Regions from separate parts of the Shewanella sp. MEBiC00475 genome, predicted to be linked through region 1. Evidence: predicted binding sites of a transcription regulator. Region 1 holds the regulator's gene; the other holds the start of a gene.
The links. Region 1 encodes FliA, which starts transcription of late flagellar genes. Its sites were predicted from a motif close to CTAAAGNTNNNNNNNNNNNNGCCGATA; they were not measured.
Positions count from the first base shown of each region.

Region 1 (12,492 bases):
TACTCCGTTGACACTATTGTTACTGAAAATGTAATAGCACAATTATAATGATAATCTTCTAAGGTTTCTTCACTTTGGAAGATTATGATTACAGTATTCGGTGCTTTTTAATGCGTCACAGTTTTAGATCATCATTTAGATAAGCCATGTTAAACTAGCAGAAAATAGTCTTCAGAACAGCATAATGAAATTTGCTGTTCAGTAACCTCAGGTCAATTCATGAGTAATAACATTCCCGCCATGTCTAACGTAACTGCATCAGACGATAAACATGTGCAAGACATCGCTGCGACCACACCAGCGCAAAAACGAGCCCTAAGTTACGCTACAACCATTGCGATGCTATTTGACCAGGTCATGAGTACAAGCATGCCCGCTGATAGAATCATCGGCCAATATTTTCGTGAACATAAAAAGCATGGTTCTAAAGATAGACGAGTAATCCGTGAAAGTTTGTTTGGTCTATTTCGATGGAGGGGCTGGTTAAACCAATTAGACTCAGGTCAAAAACATTCTATCTGGTTTCAACAACTAAGCACCTGTGCGATGTTAGAGCAACATCAGTGGAGTGACATAATCACTGCTTGGAATGAATTTGCACAATGGCCTCAAACTCGCGCGGACCAAATACAACTAGAACACAAAGCATCTTTGAATGACAAATTGAGCGCATTTGCAACATTAAGCGGCATTACTACCAGCCAAATCACCCAACTATTACCACAATGGTTTTGGCAGCTTTGTCCTGTCGCTGAAGCCGATCAATATGCTGTTGTTAACGCAATGAGCAGTCGACCACCAATATGGACTCGTGCACAAACACTGTCGGCAGCAAAAGTGATTGAGTCTCTTAGACAAGCGGGGGTTGAAGCAGAAGCTAGCCATTACTTTTCAGATGCCATAAGTTTGGGCCATAAAAGTATTAACCTAAATGAGATAAATCTTTATAAGCAAGGTCATATTGAAATTCAAGATTTAGCCTCGCAAGTCATTGGCCAAATTTGCCAACCAAGTAGCCATGAAAAATGGTGGGATGCTTGCAGTGGTGCTGGTGGTAAAACCCTGCAGTTATACTCATTAATGTCACAACAAAATGTTCCCATCACTGGCAACATTATTGCTTCTGACATTCGCCGCAAACCATTAGAAGAACTTCGTAAACGCGCTAATCGGGCAGGTTTTGAGAATATTAGTGTTGTAGCTTGGAAGGGCGATGAATTACCAGTAGATGCTAAAGCCTTTGATGGTGTTTTAGTGGATGCTCCATGTAGCTGTACTGGTACTTGGCGTCGCAATCCTGATATGCGCTGGCTTGATGATGCCAGTGCAATAACAGACAAACCAATACTACAATTAGCCATTTTACGTCGTAGTGCTGTAGCAGTAAAATCAGGCGGTAAATTGATTTATGCAACTTGCTCTTTATCACCAAGTGAAAATGAGCAAATAGTGCAAGACTTCTTATCTGAAACCACTGAGTTTGAGCTAGAACCAGTCACCCATCCTTTTACCGGCCAACAATGCGATATGTTAACAATTTGGCCTCAGCAAGCTGATAGCGATGGTATGTTTGTCGCCAAGATGCGTCGTAAATAGCATACTTCACCAAAGATTAACTAATACCAATCCTTATTAGATAAAGCATTACCCACTAAAAAGCCATCATATCGATGGCTTTTTTATTATGGAGAGCCAGACTGGCAACGCTCGACTATTTACGATGTATACGAAGTATTAATTCAGCTTCTGCTTTCGGCAGTTCGCACTCTTGCATTAACTCATCAATTCCTGCGCCTAAACCCACCATTTTCACAGCCCGAGAATATAATTTTGCTTGTGGATCTTGTTGGCTGGCTTCTTCAAGCATGTCAGATTGTTTAGAAAGTTTTTTCTCTAATTCAACAACCCGTCTACCAACACCGATTGTACCACTGCGCAATTCGTGTAATTCACGCTTAAAAGCTTCTCGTTGGCGATCACTTTCTTTGACAAGTACTGTCAGAGCATCGACTTTTTTCTTCAATTTACTCGATTGTTTTTGTAAATAAAGAACCAAGCCAAGACATGCAATCACGTACACTAAAGCTGCAATTAGAAATTCATCACCCATTAATATACCTATGTTGGCATTACCTAAATACAAAGCTAAAGCAAAACAAAAAGCCAACAATAATTAGGTTGGCTTGTTTTATTAGAATGTATTTAAAGTTGAGTTAATTCAACCCATTCATCGTCAGATAATAACTTATCTAAATCAACTAAAATTAATAGTTCATTATCGCGATTACTCACACCTTGAATAAATTTAGCACTTTCTTCAGTGCCGACGTTAGGTGCATTATCGATTTCAGACCGGCGTAAATAGACCACTTCGGCGACGCTATCAACCAAAATACCGATAACTTGTTTTTCTGCTTCAATAATAACGATACGAGTTGAATCGTCTAATTCAGCAGATTGTAAACCAAAACGTGAACGAGTATCGATAACCGTTACTACATTTCCGCGGAGGTTAATAATCCCTAAAACATAATCAGGAGCACCTGGCACAGGTGCTATTTCGGTGTAACGTAATACCTCTTGAACTTGCATTACGTTAATACCATAGGTTTCATTATCTAATTTAAATGTTACCCATTGTAATACGGCATCGTCTTTACTTGCAGCAACCGCTGCTACACTTCTAGAATCGCTCATAGTTAACCTCGGTCAATCGAATCCTGACAACCTAAACCTGCATCAAGCATTTTGATTAATGCTTGAACATGTAAAATGCCACACATTTGTTGCTTTACTACCCCAGCAAGCCAAGGACGCTTACCCGGCTTTTCACGCCAATTGACGTGAGATTTATCTATTTTAACGGCGTTAACTAACGATTCGCACGTTAATCCCCATTGACTATCTTCAAGCATTACAAGGTACTGATATTTTACCGTTTGTGCTAATTCTGGAGAATACTTTTCAGGCATCACCCATGCACAGGTATCAACCACATTTATTTTACTGTCGCGATGGGTTTGCACCCCCATAAACCAAGAGGGTCTACCAATAAGATGGTTTATCTTCTCAATTTTAATAATTCCACCTAAGCTCACCAGTGGAACCGCTAACGTTAATCCTGCTACCTTAAAAAATAACACCTGAAATTCATCATCGAGTAATTCTTGTAAATCATGAGTAATACTCGGCGGTTGATGGCCAACCTGAGTTTGTGGCACCGTGTCTTCGTGTACCGCAGCCTCCGCCACCAACTGATCATGCTTAATAATAGCGTCTTTTATGTCAGTACGTGAACTTTCATTAATTTTTATATCGACTAACGGCTTGATTTCTTTATCCGTTAATCGTGTTTTTTGTATTTCTGCAGTATCGATTACCGTTTTAGGTTCGATCTGAGTGATAGCCCGACGCACACGTTCAGAGCTGGCTTTAATTTGTTGCGATATATCAACTTCTGTTTTTGGTTTAGACACCGCTGACAGTAATTTTTCCAACGCAAGTTTATCGACATTAGTCGTCGGCTCTGCATATAGCCGTTGATTAACAATAACAGGAGCAGATTTTGAAGATGTCAATTGCGAATAATGAGCCGATAATGCTATTTCTGCTGCACTTAAATTGACAGAACTACTAGCGATGTCATTGACGGGAGCAACAGAAATAGTTTGTTTTATCTCAGGGCTTCTTTCAGGAGTAGCTTTTGGCAGTTCCTGTAATAAAAGACTGAAATAATCAAAAACAGTTTCATCAACCGATTTTGACATGATTGAACTCCCGAGAATATAAAAAATCTAGCAGGCGATTATATGCTTTTACACCTCGGCTACTGGCAGAATAATGTGATGCTGGTAAATGAGCCAAGCTCGCGTCTCTAAATTTAGTATCAACAGGAATCACGTCATCAGGCCAAAGCATTGGACCATATTGATCCTGTAAAAATTGCAGTGCTACTGGGGAAGCTTTTGTACGCTTGTCATACATAGTGGGCAGAACAGTATAGCTATAACGTGTTGTTTTAGAACGTCCCATGATGTCCATGGTTTTGACCATACGCTCAAGTCCTTTTATGGCCAAAAACTCAGTTTGAACAGGAATAATAATATGATTACTTGCCGCTAATGCATTAACCATTAACACCCCTAAAACGGGTGGGCAATCGATAATAGCCACATCATATTTATCTTCAACCAGTGCTAATAAATTTCTTAGCACCAAGCCCATTCCTTCTTGATGGCCTAATGATCGATCGAGTGTCGCTAACGCCATATTTGCCGGAATAATATCCAAGCCTTCAATCTGAGTTGGGATAACATTTTGTAAAATGAATTCTTGGGTCAACGACTGATGCTGCAAAAATACATTATAAAGTGAGCTAGGCACTTCGTCGGAATCAATACCCAAATAATAACCAAGAGAGGCATGAGGATCTGTGTCAATCATCAACACACGTTGACCACGCTTAACCAATGATCCGGCTAAACTGGCTACAGTGGTGGTCTTACCCACTCCACCTTTTTGGTTAGCTACCGTCCATACTTTCAAAAAAGCCTCTCAACTTATCATAATGATGCTGTTATCGAATAATGACTACTGTTTATCTTGCTTATCATCACGGGTTGTTACGCGAATACCACCATTGGATAAACGGATCACTTTAACCCCTTGAGCATTTTCCGATACGATAACGTCTTGCTTTTTCAATTCAGCAGAAACATCAGTATCATTCTTATTGCTATCAACTTCAGTTAGCGGTTCACTATCTAAAGCTCCTGGTCCCAATAACACGCTTTGTGTTTGATCCTTTTTTGCAGACGATATCATTGCTTTTGTCTGTTCAGGGTGTTGAGTTAACCAATTAGCAATATTAGCCGCTTGGTCTTCAGGTGCCATCAACAATACTTGAGAAGCAGTTAAACGTAAAACATCTTGCTCTAATAATGTGACTTTACGATGAGCATGAATATATAAACCCGCTAACACTAATATGACTATAAAGGATAAAAATAACCCCAGAGAGAGCTTAGTCTGTAAAGAGTATTCAGACTTAGCCACGACTAGACTCTTTTAAAATGGCTTCAGCCATATTTTCTAGCGCAATAGAATGAGAAGATAGTCCAGCTGAAGCTATAGCTTGCGGCATTCCATATACCACACAACTAGCTTCATCTTGTGCCCAAATAGTCGCACCAGCAGACTTTAACATTCTGGCCCCTTCTCTACCGTCAGCCCCCATTCCCGTTAATATAACGGCTAAAACATCACCACCAAAAGCTTTAGATGCTGACGCAAAAGTAATATCCACAGACGGTTTATAGTTCATTTCAGGGGTTCCTGGAATCACTTTCAATCTTCCGTTCATACCATTTCGGTCAATCATCAATTGCATTCCGCCAGGCGCTAAATAGGCACAACCAGGATGCATAACATCACCATTTTCGGCCTCTTTCACTTCAATTTTACACAGTGTATTTAACCGAGCAGCAAAAGCGGGCGTAAAAGCAGCAGGCATGTGTTGGATCAACACAATAGGATGAGGATAATTAGCCGGGAAAGCCGTTAACACTTTTTGTAATGCTACCGGACCCCCTGTTGATGTTCCGATCAATAAAACTTTATATAGCTTACCACTGGCTCGAATAGACGATACTGAAGAAGTGGATTGATGAGCAGTCTGACGTTCCGGAACTGGAGTCGCTATACTTGAACGAGTTTCCGTAGTTGAATTCAAACGACTGCTTAGAGGGCGAGAAGACAGCTTTGCTTCTTTATCGACAATCGTTGTTCTACGAGGTTCAGGTGCATTTACAAAAGTAGACGTTAACGAACTAGGACGATACATTCTACGTCGCCCTAACGCTTTAATTCGTTGTTGTAATAAAAAAATTGCATCATCTTTATTAGTGGCAATATCTTCAAAACGTTTAGGCAAAAAATCTAATGCACCGGCTTCTAACGCATCGAGAGTGGCTTTTGCGCCATCATGCGTTAATGATGAAAACATCAAAATTGGAGTAGGATTCTTAGCCATGATTTCACGGACAGCAGTTATACCGTCCATCACAGGCATTTCAATATCCATCGTAATGACTTGTGGCTTTAACTTTGCAGCCATATCAACAGCTTCTTTGCCATTAACAGCAACGGCAATGACTTCGAGATCAGGATCTTGATTGACAATCTCACTGACTCGACGTCGAAAAAAACTGGAATCATCTACAACAAGTACTTTTATGGCCATTTAAGTCCTTAATTAATGGAACTTTTGTTGTTATTTTCTGCTCTTTGCATAATGTTTTAGCAACCCAGGTACATCTAAAATAAGTGCAATACCACCATCAGATGTAATTGTCGCGCCAGCCATTCCAGGTGTACCTTGCAACATACTACCAAGCGGTTTAATGACCACTTCTTCTTGGCCAATCAACGCATCAACAACAAAACCAATTTGCATGGTACCAAGCTGGACAATCACAACATGGCCTCGTTCTTTGTCACCATGTTTAAAAGTAGACTTTTTACTGTGCAGCCAATGCTCTAAATAAAAGAGTGGTACGGCTTTATTACGGAAAATAACCGTCAGCTGGCCATCAACAATATTGGTATTTTTTAAATCTAAATTAAAGATTTCATTTACGCTCGATAATGGCAGTGCAAATACTTGATTAGAAACATCAACCATTAATGTCGGCATAATAGCCAAGGTTAATGGCACTTTAATTTCAAGTATTGTGCCCTTACCTTTCATCGAGTCTATATGAACAGTACCATTAAGTTGATTAATGCGGGTTTTAACCACATCCATCCCTACACCACGACCTGAAATATCTGAAATTTCAACCTTGGTTGAAAAACCAGGAGCAAAAATAAGGTTATAAGCTTCGCTATCGGTCATTCTCGAGGCGGCATCTTCATCTAACACACCACGATTTATTGCAATTTGTTTTAACTTCTCAGGATCCATCCCTGCACCATCATCCTCAATTTTTAGTAGGATGTGGTCACCTTCTTGGCTAGCTGATAAGGTAATGGTACCAGCCCGAGGTTTACCATTCGCTTCGCGCGTAATCGGCATTTCGATACCATGATCGACCGAGTTACGAACTAAGTGAACTAAAGGGTCGGCTAACGCTTCTACCAGGTTTTTATCAAGATCTGTGTCTTCACCAATCATGATTAAATCAATTTCTTTATTTAGGGTGCGCGCCATATCTCGAACAACACGAGGGAAGCGTCCAAATACCTTCTTGATTGGTTGCATGCGAGTCTTCATTACCGCGCCTTGTAAATCAGCGGTAACTAAATCAAGATTTGCAAGGGCCTTAGACATTTCCTCGTCTTCACGATTAATTCCTAAACTAACCAATCGATTACGTACCAATACTAACTCACCAACCATATTCATGATTTCATCTAAACGAGCTGTATCTACACGAACCGTTGTTTCGCCTTGTGGAACAGAAGGTGCTTTCGCAGGAGCTTTATCTTTAACCAGTTCTACTTTCGGTGTGACCGCCGGTGGCGTTGCAGCCGCGGGCTTCGCAACAGGTGTCACTACGGATTTCTTAGGTTCTATTTTGGCAGCAGTGACAGGTTCTGATTGCGTTTTAGCAACCGCTGGGGCACCGGCTTTACCATGCAACTCATCTAAAAGGCGTTCAAACTCATCGTCAGTAATTTCATCTGAATCAACTAGAGGTTCAACAACCGGAGTACTTGCTGGCGGCTTAGGTGAAACAAGGGGATCAGACTTTTGTGAAAGTGAACCAGAACCGTGTAACTCATCTAGTAATGCTTCAAATTCGTCATCAGTAATTTCGTCGCTATTACTTGCAGCAGGCTGTAAAGCCGCTTGAGATGATACTGGACTTTTACCAGTACCATGTAAAGCATCAAGTAATGCCTCAAATTCGGACTCATCAATGTCATCAATACTACCAGAACCAGACAATATACCTGATGAAGAGGAGATACCTTCGATGTGTTCTGGTTCGCTTGGCTCAAGATCTTCAACTGTCATTTCTGAAGGTAAAGGGGCGCCTGAACTTAATAATTTGAGTTTAGCGAGCAGTTCAGAATCTGCAGAGTCTTGTTCTTGCCCCTGCTGAGTTTGAGCAAACATAGTATTAATAGCGTCGACCGCTTGCAAAATAATATCCATTAACTCTGCATTTACGCCACGTTTTCCGGTGCGTAATAAGTCGAACGTATTCTCAGCTTCGTGACACACATCAACCATGGGTTTTAGGCTTAAAAAGCCTGCGCCACCCTTAACAGTGTGAAATCCACGGAAAATAGCATTAAGTAAATCACTGTCATCAGGATTATTTTCAAGAGCAACAAGCTGCTCTTGTAGAAGCTCTAAAATCTCGCCAGCTTCAATTAAAAAGTCCTGGAGTATCTCTTCATCAACATCAAAGGACATTAAATTGACTCCTAATTAGAAACCGAGGTTTGATAGCAGATCGTCTACTTCATCCTGACCAGTCACAACATCTTCACGTAATTCAGCATGCATGATGGGACCTTCTGCTTCTATCTTATTATCGTTTATAGCTGGCGATGATTCGGTAACATGATCTCCAAACACAGTTAACATTGAGACCAAATTACTTTCTACTTCACGAACTAAATCTATCACTCTGCGGATCATTTGACCCGTTAAGTCTTGGAAGTCTTGTGCCATTAAAATTTGATTTAATAGCTCACGTAGACGGTTTGAATCATGTTCGCTATGGGACATAAACTGCTGAACATCATGACAAAGTGATTTAAACTCACCTAATTGAATATCACGACTCATTAGCTTATCCCACATAGGCGTCATAGATTGTATATTACTAATGATGGTATCGGCCAAAGGTAGACATTCTTCAACTGCGTCCATGGTTTTATTTGCAGCTTGTTCTGTCATATCGATAACATAATTCAATCTTTCTTTAGCATCCGGTATCTCGGTATTCGCTAATTCAGATAAACGGTTATCTACTTGAAAATCTCTTAATGCACTATGGAGTTGTCGAGTTAACTTACCGACCTCTTCAAAAAGCTCGCGCTGCAATGGTGTTGCAAGCTCCCTGATAACGTCATCTGCTTTATTTTGCTGACCAGAAGAAAGCAACTCAACAAGTTCTTGGGCCTGTTCGAGAGTGATCAACCCCGATATTGATGCCTGCATGACTTATCCTTGCTTATGCGAGTCGTTCAAAGATTTTATCTAACTTTTCTTTTAACGTCGCCGCGGTGAAAGGTTTTACCACGTAACCATTAACACCGGCTTGCGCTGCTGCAATAATCTGTTCACGCTTAGCTTCTGCGGTTACCATCAATACAGGTAAATGCTTTAAAGAATCATCGGCACGAATCGCTCTAAGCAAATCGATACCTTGCATTCCCGGCATGTTCCAGTCTGTTACTACAAAATCAAAATCGCCTTTTTGTAACATAGGTAGGGCTGTTGAGCCATCATCTGCTTCTTGGGTATTATTAAATCCCAAATCTCGCAACAAGTTCTTAATGATACGCCTCATTGTTGAAAAATCGTCAACAATGAGAATCTTCATATTCTTGTCCAAGGTTTCCTCCGGTGAGCTGATACTCATTTGCTCTAGATAAGTTATTATTCTTGTGTCCAATGCTTGAGTTTTGCTTTTAATCTGAGCATTGCCTGACTTAATATCTGGCTTACTCGCGATTCACTAACTTCAAGGATTAAACCAATTTCTTTTAAATTTAATGCTTCGTCATAATATAATGACAACACTAAGGCATCTCTTTCTGGTAATGTTTTAATTGCTGCAACCAGCGCAGATTGGAATTGCACTTCAGCAAGTGAGTCAAAGGTTTTATCTGTCGGTTCGTTGTCAGTGACTAACACATCTTGCGAAACGCCAAGATCTTCTATGCCTATGATTTTACCAACAGAAACATCATTTAAGATATGATGGTACTCATCGAGCGACATATCAAGTTTTTCAGCAATTTCAGTGTCATTAGCATCACGTCCAAGCTGTTGCCCTAATTCATCAATTACCTGGGCAACACGACGATTATTTCGATGTACTGAACGTGGGACCCAGTCACCACGGCGAATTTCATCTATCATTGCGCCACGAATTCTGATACCCGCAAAGGTTTCAAATTTAGCGCCTTTACTGTTATCAAAGTTAGATGATGCTTCAAGTAATCCCATCATCCCAGCTTGTAATAAATCATCAAGTTGCACCGATGCTGGTAATCTTGCCAGCATATGATGGGCAATTTTTTTTACCAGCGGTGCATACTGTTCAACAATAGACGTTTTGTTATCGAACTGAGTATACGCAGCGGCTTTATTCACTCGTTGTTCCTTCTTCTTGTATCGGTTTACGTTGTACAAGACGTTCAACAAAGAACTCTAAATGACCACCGGGCTGTTGTGGTACAGGCCAGGTCATAATTTTATTAGCCAATCCTTGGTAAGCAATAGCTGAAGGTGATTTAGGATACGCTTCAACAACTAACTTTTGCTTACGAACAGATTTTCGTAAATTTTCATCAAATGGAACGGTTGCCACTAGTTCTAAAGCGACATCTAAGAATCTATCCGTCACTTTACTTAGTTTAGCAAATAACTCCATACCTTCTCGTAGACTTCGCACCATATTTGCTACAATTTTGAAGTGGAACACACCATGTTCACGGCTTAAAATTTTAATCAATGCATAGGCATCAGTAATTGATGTCGGTTCATCACATACTACGATTAATACATCTTGTGACGCTCGAGAAAAACTCAGCACCATATCTGATATACCAGCCGCAGTATCTACAATTAAAATATCGAACTGAGTACGCATTTCACTAAATGCACGGATTAAACCGGCATGTTGTGCTTGTGTTAACTCAACCATCGCTTGAGAACCTGACGTAGCTGGAACAATACCAATACCTTTAGGTCCACGTACGATGATGTCATCTAATTCGGCATCACCGGACAAAACATGAGATAAATTTTTCTCCGCACGTATCCCAAGCATGACATCGACATTAGCTAAACCTAAATCGGCATCAAGCACTAATACACGTTTGCCCTTTTCAGCTAGCGCTACCGCGGTATTAATTGACACACTGGTTTTACCCACTCCGCCTTTACCACCGGATACGGCAATTACTTTTACTTTATCGTTATTTGGTTGATTCATCATACGTAAACCACTTGCTTGATCCCGAGTCATATTTTCACTCAAATGCATAGGCTGTGTCATTAGACCACACTGGGTCTTGTGACGTCTGTTGTTCTTTTTCGTTTAATGCTGCTAATGCTTGCTTCGCTAATTCTAATGTATCAGCCACTTTCATGTCTTCAGGAACACGTTGACCGTTTGTAACATAACTCAATGGTAACTCATTTTGAATCAATACGCTCAATGCACCTGCAATTGATATCGATTCGTCTAATTTAGTCAGAATAGCACCAGATAATGGAATCCGCTTAAAGTGCTCTACCGCATCTTGTAATACGCGACGTTGACCTGTCGCAGATAATACTAAGTAACTCCGAATAGGGATCCTACTGTTTGCTGTCAAATTATCAAGTTGTTGATACAGACGCATGTCACGTTGTCCCATACCGGCAGTATCAATTAACACTAATTTCCGGTTTCTAAACTGATAAAGAATTTGTTCTAATTCTGATAAATCATTTGCTTGCTTAACTGGACAACCCATAATTTTCCCATAAGTCGCTAATTGGTCATAAGCACCAATTCGATAATGGTCAGTGGTAATTAATGCAACTTGTTCAGGGCCATGATGGGCAGCAAATCTCGCAGCGATTTTAGCTAAAGATGTTGTTTTACCGACACCAGTAGGTCCAACAAATGCCACAACGCCACCACGTTTAACAATGTCATCACCTTGATTATCAAGTAGATTAGCTAAACTTTGTGGTAACGCTCTCACTAAATCTGCTGGAGAGTAATGTTGGCTTAATCCGGCTAGTTTAGCCGCTACTGCAGGGGAAAACTCAGCTGCAATCAATTTACTTTCAAGCATGGCACCAACAGGGTCGGTGCGCTTTTTTTGATCCTTCATTAATGAAGACACTTGATGGGTCAATAAGCTTCGTAATGAAGCCATCTCTTCGCGCAACTCTTCCATATCAGCAGATTGATTTTTATTGGCTTTCTTAGAATGTTCCGCGGTAGTTTGTGGTTGAAAAGTTGCAGCTGATTTAGCTGGCTTAGCACCTTCTAATTGACGAGCCCATTCAGGTAATTCTGGCTCATCTTGGCGCACTGACATCTGCTGAGTCATGCGGTTATGTTGTTTTTCAAGTAATGCTTGCAGTGAATCAGCCGCTGGCGGTGGGCTAACTTTAGATTGAGCTTTCACAGCAGGTTTAGCACCTAGTGATACTCTATCTTCACTCACATCCATAAAACTGCTGGTCGGCGCTTGTGACGCAATAGCGGCTTTAGGTTCGTCATAATCAACCGCCGCGACAATTTC
Region 1 covers NZ_CP039928.1:3,678,625-3,691,116, reverse strand. The annotation lists gene FCN25_RS16500 (RsmB/NOP family class I SAM-dependent RNA methyltransferase) at 220-1,596, shown strand; gene FCN25_RS16495 (DUF2802 domain-containing protein) at 1,712-2,110, opposite strand; gene FCN25_RS16490 (chemotaxis protein CheW) at 2,203-2,697, opposite strand; gene FCN25_RS16485 (chemotaxis protein CheW) at 2,700-3,767, opposite strand; gene FCN25_RS16480 (ParA family protein) at 3,751-4,545, opposite strand; gene FCN25_RS16475 (membrane anchored protein in chemotaxis locus) at 4,591-5,055, opposite strand; gene FCN25_RS16470 (chemotaxis response regulator protein-glutamate methylesterase) at 5,048-6,241, opposite strand; gene FCN25_RS16465 (chemotaxis protein CheA) at 6,272-8,425, opposite strand; gene FCN25_RS16460 (protein phosphatase CheZ) at 8,441-9,178, opposite strand; gene cheY (chemotaxis response regulator CheY) at 9,192-9,575, opposite strand; gene FCN25_RS16450 (RNA polymerase sigma factor FliA) at 9,620-10,339, opposite strand; gene FCN25_RS16445 (MinD/ParA family protein) at 10,332-11,216, opposite strand; gene flhF (flagellar biosynthesis protein FlhF) at 11,221-12,492, opposite strand, start outside.

Region 2 (12,492 bases), 2.2 Mb from region 1:
TCAATGATGCGCTTTCATTAACATAAAAAAGACTCAGCAATACGATAAGGATTAATAACAGTGGAATTAATGATAGTCCAAGTAGTTTATTGCGTAGAGAAGATCCCAGCATAATGGTTAGGCCTTAGTAGGTAAAATCTACTTATTATTATAGTTTATTTAATAAAAAACCTTCATAAATGCAGCACCATAGAGTGAAGCATGTCGCAAAAACAGACAATATAATAACCGTTTTACAACATTGGCAATCCACTACCGATTACTGCAAATCCAATCACCAGCCATACAAGCCCAGGCTTAAAGACTTTTAAGAGAGTAAAACCAATAATCACCAACGCCATATCCAACGGCATAGTTACCGCACTAGTGAACACCGGCTGATAAAGTGCTGTAAGCAACAACCCAACAACAGCCGCATTAACTCCCGCTAACGCACCAGCAATAGCTGGCCGCTGACTGATTGAATGCCAACTTTTTAACCCCACCAGCATTAATAAAAAACCCGGAATAAAAATAGCGAATGTGGCGACTAATGCCCCCTGAATAGGTGACTCTAACCATAAGTCAGCACCTAAAAAAGTGGCTAACGTAAACATGGGGCCAGGAATAGCTTGTGCAAGCGCGTAACCCGTTAAAAAACGGTCTGGGGTCATGTATTCGCCCACGCTGGTTTCAAGTAATGGTAGCACCACGTGTCCACCACCAAAAACCAAACTACCGACTTGGAAGAATTTTGCAAAAATTTGCCCAAGGCTATCGGGTTGATTAATGAAATAAAACGATGTGGCTAATCCGATAATAAATAATGCTAACCAATAATAATTAAGCTTGATAGCTGGAGCATCTGGGGTAATAGCCTCACCTCGAGTCAACAACATAACCCCGACAACAGCAGCCACTATTAACACCGCAATTTGCATTGATAATGAAGGCATTAATAGCGTCGCGACAGCGGTTGCGGCCATTAATACTTTAGTTGTTTTACGCTGGCAAAACTGGCCAAACATTGACAAGGTCGCATCAGCGACAACCACAACAGCCAGTAGTTTGAGGCCGTGAATAGCGCCCTCAACGGCTGTTAAATCTAACCATTGGGCACTAGTTACCGCAAATAAAAACATCAGTAAAAAAGACGGTAAAGTAAACCCTAAAAAGGCCGCTAACCCACCCAATAAACCACCACGATGGTAGCCAATGGCAAAACCAACCTGACTTGAGCCAGGGCCAGGCATAAACTGGCTTAAAGCGACAAAACTGGAATATTGTTTACTGTCTAGCCATTGCAATTCATCAACAAATGCTTTTCTAAAGTAACCAATATGTGCCGCAGGGCCGCCAAAACTAATTAACCCTAGCGCTAAAAAACGACTGAATATTTGCCACATAGTTCTGATACCTTTTTATGTTGATAAACAATACTATGACATTAAGATGACACTTTTATGATTGCATATCTTTAGAGCATGTCTTTAGACAATAGCGAGCCCCATCACATATGCGGTTTGTCACTCTGGGGGTTAATCAAGTGTAAACTTGCTTGGTGAACAGTTCCAAGGGTAACCATCTTGGCTTGTGTAAAATGCAGTTCCCGCTTAATACTGGCGCTAACCTTTGCTAACGGGTGAATATCAATAAAATAGCTTAACTGTTGTTGCAGTAAACTTATTGACTCAAGCTCATGATAGTTGAGTATTCATGAGACAATCATCATGCTCAAGTTCATCACATTTCACAATTACTCACCTCTCCAGAATTAAGCGCAATAAATGCTTGATCACACAGTTGCTTTAATTGTTGCAAATCTTCGATACTGCCACCGACTTTACAACGCATTTGCTCAGGAATAGTCAAGGCTTGCTGATATAACTGTTGGCCTTGCACCGTGACATGTAACACACGCACACGTTCATCCAACTCACTGCGTCCACGGGTGACTAACGCTTTATTCTCTAAACGTTTTAGTAATGGGGTTAACGTGCCAGAATCTAAATGTAATTTATCCCCTAAGGTTTTAACACTTATGCCTGGCTCTTTCCAAAGCACCATCATCACTAGATATTGTGGGTAAGTCAGCGACAGCTCATCTAACAATGGTCGATATGCGCGGATCATCGCATTCGCGGCACTGTACAAAGAAAAACACACCTGGTTTTCAAGTGCTAGCGGATTTTGTGCCGCAAGTAATTGAGATTCAATAAACGCTTTATTAGACATGGTTTTACTCCACTAACCAATATTATTGATTAATGATAACATTGGTTGTGCACAACCTATAATCAAAAATGCATCAAGCATTTCGATTCTCGGCCGATATACTATTACCATCCAACTTTATATTAAGGTTAACTATGTCAATTAGTGTTAATTCACCGTCTTCAATGCCTACAACGATTGATTCTGGCAGTAGCTTAAAAGTGGCCGTAAGGGCTAAAGAACAGCAACAGGTTGAAGGTAAAATGGCATTGCAACTCATTGAAGCAGCGCAACTACCTGCTCCGCAGCCCGTTGGCAACAGTGGTCATAATGTCAATACAACGGCATAAATTGTTATAACCCTAGGGAATATTTTCCTAGGGTTAAATACCCTATAACACCGCTAACGACACATGCACTACTCAAGATCCGCTTATAATGAACATCTGATTAATAGCGAAGCCATTTTAAGGCTTCATCTTGGTCTTCAAAATATCTAATTTCACCCGCAATAAACCAACTGCCAATTTTTGCCGACCACTCAAGCCAGTTTTTACGCCCCCAAATAGCCACTCTTTCAAACTCAGATTTATGTTTTAATCCAAGCTTCAAATCATCCCAAGCGGCATGTAAATCCCAGCCATCTAATTCTGTGGCATCAAAGAACAAACTCACTTTAGGTTGTGCTATTTGGTTCAGTGCTCCTTCTAACATGGGCGTAATGACAAGATAATCTTCGTGGGTTAATGTGCCAACGGCTTTCAATGTAACAAAAAACACATTTTCAATTCGGTTTATGCCTATTGATAAACCATGTCTCTTAATATCCATAACGTGACTCCATTATTATATTTTACATAATCAAATGTAGGTGCAGATTAGAAACGGTCATGTATATATTTTAAGCGTTTACGGGAGAAAATGTGTGGAAGACTGCACAAAAATGGTGTGAGTTGTGACGTTTTACCCGAGATTGATTGTTTAATGCCTTACGCATGTAAGAGTTTAGCGCGAAAACTAAGAATATAAAAAAACGACTTTGCCGCTATCGTTAAATAACCAAGGCTAATAGCATCGGAGTATGATGTGGATTGGCTCAACAAACACCAGGACATCTGCGGACAGTATCATGTAACTATGTACCTTAAAGTGCAATGTTATCTTCTGAATCCTTAACCCTTCGGCCAACATCTTTAGACAGTTGTGAAAAAATGGTCGCGGCTAACATCGCCATAATGCCAACAGTGACAAAAGTCCGTTGAAAAGCTTGCAGAACGGTCGTCATATCATCACTGCCAACTTCTGCACTGAAACCACCTAGCAGAGCACCAGCACACGCAACACCGAGACTTAATGATAACTGTCCCACCACAGACAACAGGCTATTGCCGCTACTGGCATTCACATCGTCTAAATCAATAAGAGTCACGGCATTCATTGCCGTAAACTGTAATGAGTTAATTGCACCAAGAATCGCCAACATGCACAACAACAACCAGTATGGCGTTTGTTCACCTACCAGCCCCATACTTGCAAGCATCAATCCCAGCGCCAAAGTATTAATCGTTAGCACCAAGCGATAACCAAACCATTCGATAATAGGTCGAGCCAGCGACTTAGCTATCATAGCTGCTGCGGCTAATGGCAACATGCTCATCCCAGCTTGAGAAGGTGAATAACCTAGCGCAACTTGCAATAATAAAGGCACTAGGAATGGCAATGCGCCACTGCCCAAGCGCGCAAAAAGATTACCAAAAATACCGATAGCAAATGTTCTTGTTTTAAATAATGAAGGCGAAAATAACGGATTATTTATTCGACCGGCTCGTAGCCAATATGCTATCAAACACGCCATGCCGCCAAATAACAACAACATCACCCGTAAGTGCGGCAGGTCCAGTTCCCCTAACCCTTCCATGGCAATGGTAATCAACAACATTGCACTGCCAAATAACAAAAAACCTAGACTATCAAAACGCGATTTTTCTTTGCCGCGTAAATCGGGAATAAACTTCCACACGGCATAGCAACCGACCACGCCGACAGGGAGATTGATCAAAAAGATCCAATGCCATGTCAGGTATTGCACCATCCAACCGCCCAGAGTAGGGCCGAGCAAAGGACCCAGTAAACCGGGAATGGTAATAAATCCCATGATCCGTACTAATTCCGAGCGTGGATATGCCCGCAGCACCACCAGTCTTCCAACAGGCAACATCAAAGCACCACCTAACCCTTGCACAACCCGAGCGCCAATCAGCATGTCTAATGAATTGGACAATGCACAAAGCAGTGATCCTAAACTGAACAATAAAATCGCACCAAAGAAGATTTTTTTGGTGCCAAAGCGATCAGCAATCCAGCCTGAAGCAGGGATTAACAAAGCAACCGTTAACATGTAAGCGATAATGACGCCTTGCATACGCAAAGGATCTTCGCTTAAATCGTTGGCCATCGCTGGTAACGCGGTGTTCAGAATCGTTCCATCAAGTGACTGCATAAAAAAAGCAATCGCGACAACCCAAGGCAATCCTCGGGCGGCATCACTATCAAGAACTCGGCTATTGGGCATTAAACCTCCTTTACCACATCAGCGTTGCCACACCGAGTAGTATAAAAATCACAGCACAGGTTCGATGAATAAGCTTCATAGGTAATTTATTTGCACTAAAACTTCCAGCCAATACAACTGGGACATTGGCAATCAGCATACCTAATGTAGTGCCGATGACAACCCATGTCAGTGCTTGATATTTTGCCGCTAAGACTACCGTCGCAATTTGAGTTTTATCACCCATTTCAGCAATAAAAAACAATATAAACGTAGCAACAAAAGCACCGAGTTTATAGAAGCGATTATCATCATCATCCATTTTATCGGGTATAAGGACCCATAACGCAATAGCAAAAAATGAACCCGCCACCAAATAGGTTGCCCATTGTGGGTCAATCCAGGCAATTGCCCACTGACCTAACCATGCCGCAAGAAAATGATTTAATAATGTAGCGAGTAAAATACCTGAGATAATAGCGGTTTTATTGTGAAATCTGACCGCTAGTAATAATGCTAATAATTGAGTTTTGTCGCCAATTTCAGCGATGGCAACAGTAAGAGTTGAGGCGAATAAAGCTTCCAATGTGATATTCCTAGGGGTAAATGACAACTAAGCACAAGCCACCACATACCCCTTAATGCAGTTACTGTGCTTAGGTCTTGCATGGCAAATCAATTAGTATCAATGATTTGCTGTAAGTACCATGGCATTTGGCCAAGTATGTTGACACTTACTCCTAATCACATCTTGTCGACGTGCTAGGTTAGCTACTCCCCTAAAACAAGCGGCATTATAACTTATGAAAAGATTTAATCAACGCTCACAATGCTGAAGCTATTCTGCGGTACTGATGTAATGCTACACTATTGCATAAGTCGAGTATAAAACAGTTAAGTATAATGTTATGTAATTGTTTATAAACACGGCTGTTAGCCTTTAACAATCAAAGATCCTTGCCTGCTCATCCCCCCTTCTGCTAATGTCCGACACAAATAAAATAATAATTAGACAGGACGTTTTCTGTGAATTTTAAAACTTTAGGCTCTATTTCAATCGTCGCTGGCACGGCAATTGGCGGAGGTATGCTCGCGCTACCATTAGCAACTGCAGCCTTGGGAATGATCCCCGCATTAATTTTATTAGTGATTATTTGGGCCTTATCGGCTTACACCTCGTTATTAATGTTAGAAATTAATCTTCACAGCGGTGTCGGCGATAACGTCCACGCAATTACCGGTAAAACCTTGGGTAACATCGGCCAGCTAATCCAAGGCGGTTCCTTTCTCAGTTTATTGTTTGCTTTAACCATGGTGTATCTGATGGGAGGCTCATCGCTATTAGAAACCCGCTTAGCCCCCATCGGTATTAATATGAGCAACCAAGTGGCGGTAATATTATTTACGGTTTTTTTTGGTGGATTAATTGCCATTGGCGTGAAATGGATTGATAAAGTTTCACGGATTTTATTCACCTCTATGGTGGTGTTACTGGTTATTGTAGTGGCATTTTTATTACCAGACGTTAACGTAATCAGCGCACTAAACAATTACTCAACTAATGTTGCTGAAGGAATGGCGCTACAACAATTATGGTTAGCGGCCATCCCGGTGGTATTCACCTCATTTGGTTTCCATGTGTGTATTGCAACCATTGTGCGCTACCTAAATGGCGATGCAGTGGCGCTCAGAAAAGTATTATTGATTGGCTCAACCATTCCACTAGTTTGCTACATTCTATGGTTATTAGTGACATTAGGGTCTTTAGGCGGAGAAACTGTTCATAGTTTTGGTGGTTCACTACCTAAACTCGTGACGGCTTTACAGGGCTTAGCCGAGTCACATATTATCAGCCAAGCAATTGATTTATTTGCTAACCTTGCGTTAATCACCTCATTTTTAGGCGTCACCATGAGCTTATTCGATTATGTTGCTGAACTCACTCGAGCCAAAGATGATGTTGCTGGGCGGGCTAAAACATGGTTAATTACCTTTATCCCCCGCTATTATGTGCGTTGTATTATCCAGACGGATTTTTCAAAGTGCTTGGTTTTGCAGCTATTCCATTGGTAGTCATGATTATTTATTTACCGATTGCAATGGCACTAAAGCAACGCTCAAAACAGCTTGGAGGATATGAGGTGTCTGGTGGTAACTTGGGACTTATTATTGCAGGCTTACTCGGCACATTGATTGTTGTCGCTCAGTTGATGGTGGCGTTGACCTAAATCATATATATCATTAATGGATTTGTAAGCGAGTTTTGCAAACGCTATTAAGATGATTAAACATTTGTTAAAGTCAGGCTTAGCCTGACTTTTTTGTTTCTGTGACTTCATCATTTTGATTCATATAATGAGACAAACTGGCACAATATTTATGACAAGCTCCCTCTTAAAATGGAATTCTATAATGAAAAAATGGTTATTAACTGTCGCAATAGCAGCCAGTTTTGGCGCTGCAGCAGATGAAGGTATGTGGCAGCCACATCAACTTCCCGCAATGGCGGATGAGCTCAAAGCAAAAGGCTTAGAAATAAGCGCTGATTCAATTTCTAAATTAACCGAATTTCCAATGAATGCAGTGATTAGCTTAGGGGGTTGCACCGCTTCATTTGTATCGCCTAAAGGCTTAGTGGTAACTAACCATCACTGCGCTTACGGCTCAATTCAGTACAACTCAACACCCGAAAAAAACTTGCTTAAAGACGGTTTCTTAGCAAAAAATTATGCCGAAGAATTACCTGCAACACCGGGTTCACGTATTTTTGTCACCGAAGCGGTAACCAATGTTACTGATAAAGTGAAAGCGAACCAAATGGATAAAGTGGGCAATGACTTTTATAAAGGCATTGAACTACAAGAAAAAACCTTAGTTGCTGAATGTGAAAAAGAAGACGGATACCGTTGCCAAGTGTATAGCTTCCACGGCGGCTTAGAATATTATCTGGTTAAGCAGTTAGAAATTCGCGATGTACGTTTAGCCTATAATCCAGCAGCAAGCGTGGGTAAATATGGCGGCGATATCGACAATTGGATGTGGCCTCGTCATACCGGTGACTTCTCTTTTTATCGTGCTTATGTATCAAAAGATGGTAAGCCTGCTGATTTCAGTAAAGACAATGTCCCTTACGAGCCAAAAAGCTTTTTAAAAGTATCAGCTAAAGGTGTTAGTGATGGCGACTTCGTCATGGTTGCTGGCTATCCTGGCCGCACTAACCGTTACCGCACTGCAGATGAAGTTAAAAATCAGTTTGAGTGGGCTTATCCAGAAGGAAAAGTACTACGCGAGCGTATGATTGAGATCATCAAAGAAACTGCGCCAGAAGGCAGTGATGAACGCATTAAATACGAAAGCCTCATTGCTGGCTTAGCTAACTATGCCAAAAACTTCACTTCTATGATCGAATTTTATGGTAAATCGACCATGTTGGCTGATCGCAATAAAATTGAAAGTGATTTAACTGCATGGATCAATAAAGATAAAAAACGTCAGCAACAATATGGCGAAACCTTGACCACCTTAGAAAAGCTCGTCGCTAAGAGTCAGCAAAATCAACAACGTGATATCTTATTAGGTTATATCGGTTACACCACTATGGTGACAACTGCACGTGACCTGTACCGTTTAGCCAATGAAAAAACCTTAGCAGATATGGATCGTGAACCGGGATATCAAGACCGCGACATGACCAACTTTACCTCAAGCATGGAGCGTATTGATCGCCGTTATGCCGCCAGCGTTGATAAGGCCATTCTAGCTGATTTACTAACACGTTATGCTGCATTACCTGCAGAGCAACGTTTAGCGTCTTTGGATAAAGCCTTTGGTATTACCAACAAGTTTGATGCTGAAGCACTAGCCAATACATTAGACAAGATGTACGCCAACACAACACTTAATGATCAAGCGACACGTTTAGCATGGATGAACAAATCTGTTGCAGACTTTAAAGCCTCTAACGATCCGTTTATTCAATTTGCTGTTAATACTTACGCGTCAGATATGGCATTAGAAAAAGCACAGAAGCAACTTACTGGCGACCTAATGAAAGTACGCCCACAATATATGGACGCCATCATTGCTTATAATCGCGAGCTAGGAAAGCCTGTTTATGCTGATGCAAACTCAAGCTTGCGTGTGACTGTCGGTAACGTTAAGGGGTATTCACCACAGGATGGTTTGGTGGCAGTGCCTTTTACCCGTTTAGAAGGCATTTTAGCTAAAGACACGGGCATTGATCCATTTGATGCACCAGCTAAAGAGCTTGAGCTGATTAAGCAAAAGCAATATGGCGATTACTATGTCAAAGCCGTTGATTCAGTACCGGTTAACTTCTTATCGACTTTAGACACTACTGGCGGTAATTCTGGTTCACCAACCTTAAACGGTCGTGCTGAATTAGTCGGCTTACTATTTGATGGTGTATATGAAAGTATCATCGGTGACTGGGGATATGATCCACAAACTAACCGTTCAATTCAAGTTGATAGCCGTTATATGCTATGGGTAATGCAGTATTTAGACAATGCTGACAACTTATTAGCTGAAATGGACATTGTTAAATAACGCTTATGTTAACTATTAGCCTAAATCAATAGCTTATGTGAACAAATGGGTTAACTATCTTGTTCACTCATATTAAGACTCAATAACTCTGCGGCCGTCACTGGCCGCATTGTTTTTTCTGCCAAATCATCAAGACACACATCCATCAACTGAGTGCGCAGTAAATCAATCACTTTATAGCCCAGCACCTGACACATACGGCGTATTTGTCGATTAAGCCCTTGAGTTAATATAATCTCAAACTTGTCTTCGTCCATCGCTAGACTTAATGACCGAATATCACAAGGGCGAGTGTGCACATCACCATAATGAACTCCTTGCGCCATCATCAATAAAAAATCAGCACTAATTGGTTTATTAACTTGGACCACATAGGTTTTTGGATGATAGTAATCCGAATGCATTAACGCTTGCGTTAATTGACCATCATTAGTGAGTAACAACAGCCCACGAGAGTCTTTATCTAAACGACCGGCAGGATAAAGCCTTGGTGACTCAGGCAATACATGTAACAGACTACATGGATCATCCGCTAATAAGCGGCAATCAATACCAACAGGTTTATGATACAACCAATATTGTTTATCTTGCACAGGCAAAATCGGTTTACCGTCTACTAAAACCGTTACGGTTTCAGCGAGGTTTATTCGGTCGGTATGCTTGGATATTTGATGATTAATACTGACTCGACCACTATCAATAAGTCGCGCGGCTTGGCGTCTTGAGGCCACATCACACACAGCCAAATAATGACTTAATCGCATTGAGGTCATAGACAATACCCAAGTAAGAATAGACAGAAATTAATGGGATTGGAGCAATTGATAATTGTTAATTTGTTGCGTTTTAATGGTAGTCCGCAGACTTAAACCAAGGCAAATACACCATAAAATATTTGCCTGTGTTAATGACCACATCGCTGGTGACACAATACAATACTGGGGGAAATCGACTGAGCAAGCGGTAAAATCCAGTAGTTCCCAATTAAACAGCGTTAACAATAATAACCCACTACACAACGAAATAATGGTTAGGGTTAGCATTCGCTTGGTCATCGTACTGCCCGGTTTGAAATAGTCCACAAAGCAAACACAGTGCAACAAAATAGCGCTAAATAAATAAAGGGTAGACACCTTACGATGCAAATCTAAAAAGTTAATCGGAAATACCCCCATTAACACAATACTAATGCCTACTACACCACCAATAATCGCAAGATAACGGCTCAATAAATCAGGATATGTATTAAACAGCGCCACCATGGCCAGTAAGAAACATGATCCCCCCGCTAATAATGATAAATTAAATACCACTGCAAAAGACGAGTTCATATAGTTGCCAAGGGTATCGGGACGGATCATAAGCATATCTAAATTTATGCTGTCCGCTTGTACAACAAGCGCACTTCCCACTCCCAAAGAGCAGATCACTGCGGCTGCCAATGACATAAATACAATCACTAGATGTAAATCATAATTACGGACTCTATTTGTCACTGGTCGATACTTAGTCAAAAATGGGATGTGAATATTAACGCGGAAAACAAAAAAGTAAAAGCCAATAACCAAAACAACACTGCGCAATAATAACGCTATCCAAAAACCACAATGCCCAATCATGAATGACAGGGTATTGTGGTAATAGACTATGGTTCAAATATCACTCATTAACTTTATTCGTTTCAACGTAAAAGTGAATAAGTTATTTACGCTTCGTCACATAAGCGTTACACACGTTTTCGAAAGATTACAATGGTCACAGCCGTTACGGCTAAAATCATACAGTACCAAGCATTTGACACTGCGGTTAACGGGCTAATGGTAAACACAGATGCGATTAATAATGCTTGGGCACCGTGTGGAATTAATCCCTGAATGATACACGCAAAAATATCAAGAATACTCGCAGCTCGTTTTGGTGGTACACCGTGTTTTTCGGCTAATTCTTTGGCGATATCACCCGTGACCACTATCGAGACAGTATTGTTAGCCACACATGTATTGGTCGCGGCAACAATGGCTGCCATACCTAGCTCCGCAGCACGGGTTGATGCTTCACCATTGGCTTTTGAAAAACGTTTAATTAAACGCTCTATCTGGTTACTCACAAAGGTTAACCCACCTTGTTGCTGCATTAATGCTGCTAAACCGCCCACCAACATCGACAGAATAAAAATCTCCTGCATATTAGTAAAGCCTGTATAAATGTCATTCCCAAATTGAATAAAGCTGTAGTCAGAACTCAGCACACCTGTCATTCCTGCGAGCACTATCCCTAATGACAACACCACAAATACATTTAACCCTGCCACCGCTAATACTAAAATGGTTAAATACGGTAAGACTTTTAGTATTTCAATATCCTGAGCAGCAATATCTGCATGCCCTTGACCAGCAAACGAGAAAGCAATCAAGGTCAAGATCGATGCCGGAATAGCAAACACTAAGTTCTCACGAAATTTATCTTTCATTTCACAACCTTGAGTACGGGTTGCCGCAATCGTAGTATCGGAAATAATCGATAAATTATCTCCAAATAATGCGCCAGACATTACCGCTCCGGCCATTAATGCGTAGTCAATTTGTGCTTGGTCAGCCACACCTAACGCCACAGGTGCAACTGCGGCTATCGTGCCCATTGATGTACCCATTGAAGTCGCGATAAAAGCGGCTATCACAAAGAAACCGGGTAATAATAAATTAGATGGAATAAATGACAAACCGAGTCCGACTGTGGCATCAACACCACCAGTGGCCTTAGCCACTGCAGCAAATGCGCCCGCCAATAAATAAATTAAACACATAGCAATAATATTGCTGTGGCCAATACCTTCAATAAATGTTTCTATCGCATTATTGATGTGTTGTTTGGACAACAACACAGCCAACACAATGGCCGGTAAAATAGCAATCACACTAGGTAATTGATAAAACGCATAATCAACATCTTGGCTTTGAAAGTATAAACCAGCGCCAATAAATAATCCTAAAAACAAAAATAATGGCAACAATGCCACAAACGATGCAGGGCTGTTTACTGCTGTCGGAACCGGTGAAGTAGCTTTGGTCAAAGTGATCTCTCTTTATCTTATCGAATAGGGATTGTCGGATGGAAAAAGCGAGTACAACTCAATCTCGATCATCGGTGGTTATCTAACAATGCATTGAGCATAGCCAAAT
Region 2 covers NZ_CP039928.1:1,476,412-1,488,903, forward strand. The annotation lists gene FCN25_RS06505 (methyl-accepting chemotaxis protein) at 1-112, opposite strand, end outside; gene chrA (chromate efflux transporter) at 234-1,385, opposite strand; gene FCN25_RS06515 (MarR family winged helix-turn-helix transcriptional regulator) at 1,723-2,214, opposite strand; gene FCN25_RS06520 (cytoplasmic protein) at 2,349-2,543, shown strand; gene FCN25_RS06525 (STAS/SEC14 domain-containing protein) at 2,644-3,024, opposite strand; gene mdtD (multidrug transporter subunit MdtD) at 3,338-4,765, opposite strand; gene FCN25_RS06535 (TMEM165/GDT1 family protein) at 4,776-5,330, opposite strand; yybP-ykoY riboswitch at 5,414-5,536, opposite strand; partial or broken gene FCN25_RS06540 (aromatic amino acid transport family protein) at 5,771-6,972, shown strand; gene FCN25_RS06545 (S46 family peptidase) at 7,157-9,313, shown strand; gene FCN25_RS06550 (23S rRNA pseudouridine(2604) synthase RluF) at 9,364-10,077, opposite strand; gene FCN25_RS06555 (hypothetical protein) at 10,117-10,809, opposite strand; gene FCN25_RS06560 (Na+/H+ antiporter NhaC family protein) at 11,040-12,383, opposite strand.
Region 2: a site for FliA is predicted at 2,287-2,313, ahead of FCN25_RS06520 (cytoplasmic protein). Genes of this name have one in related genera too.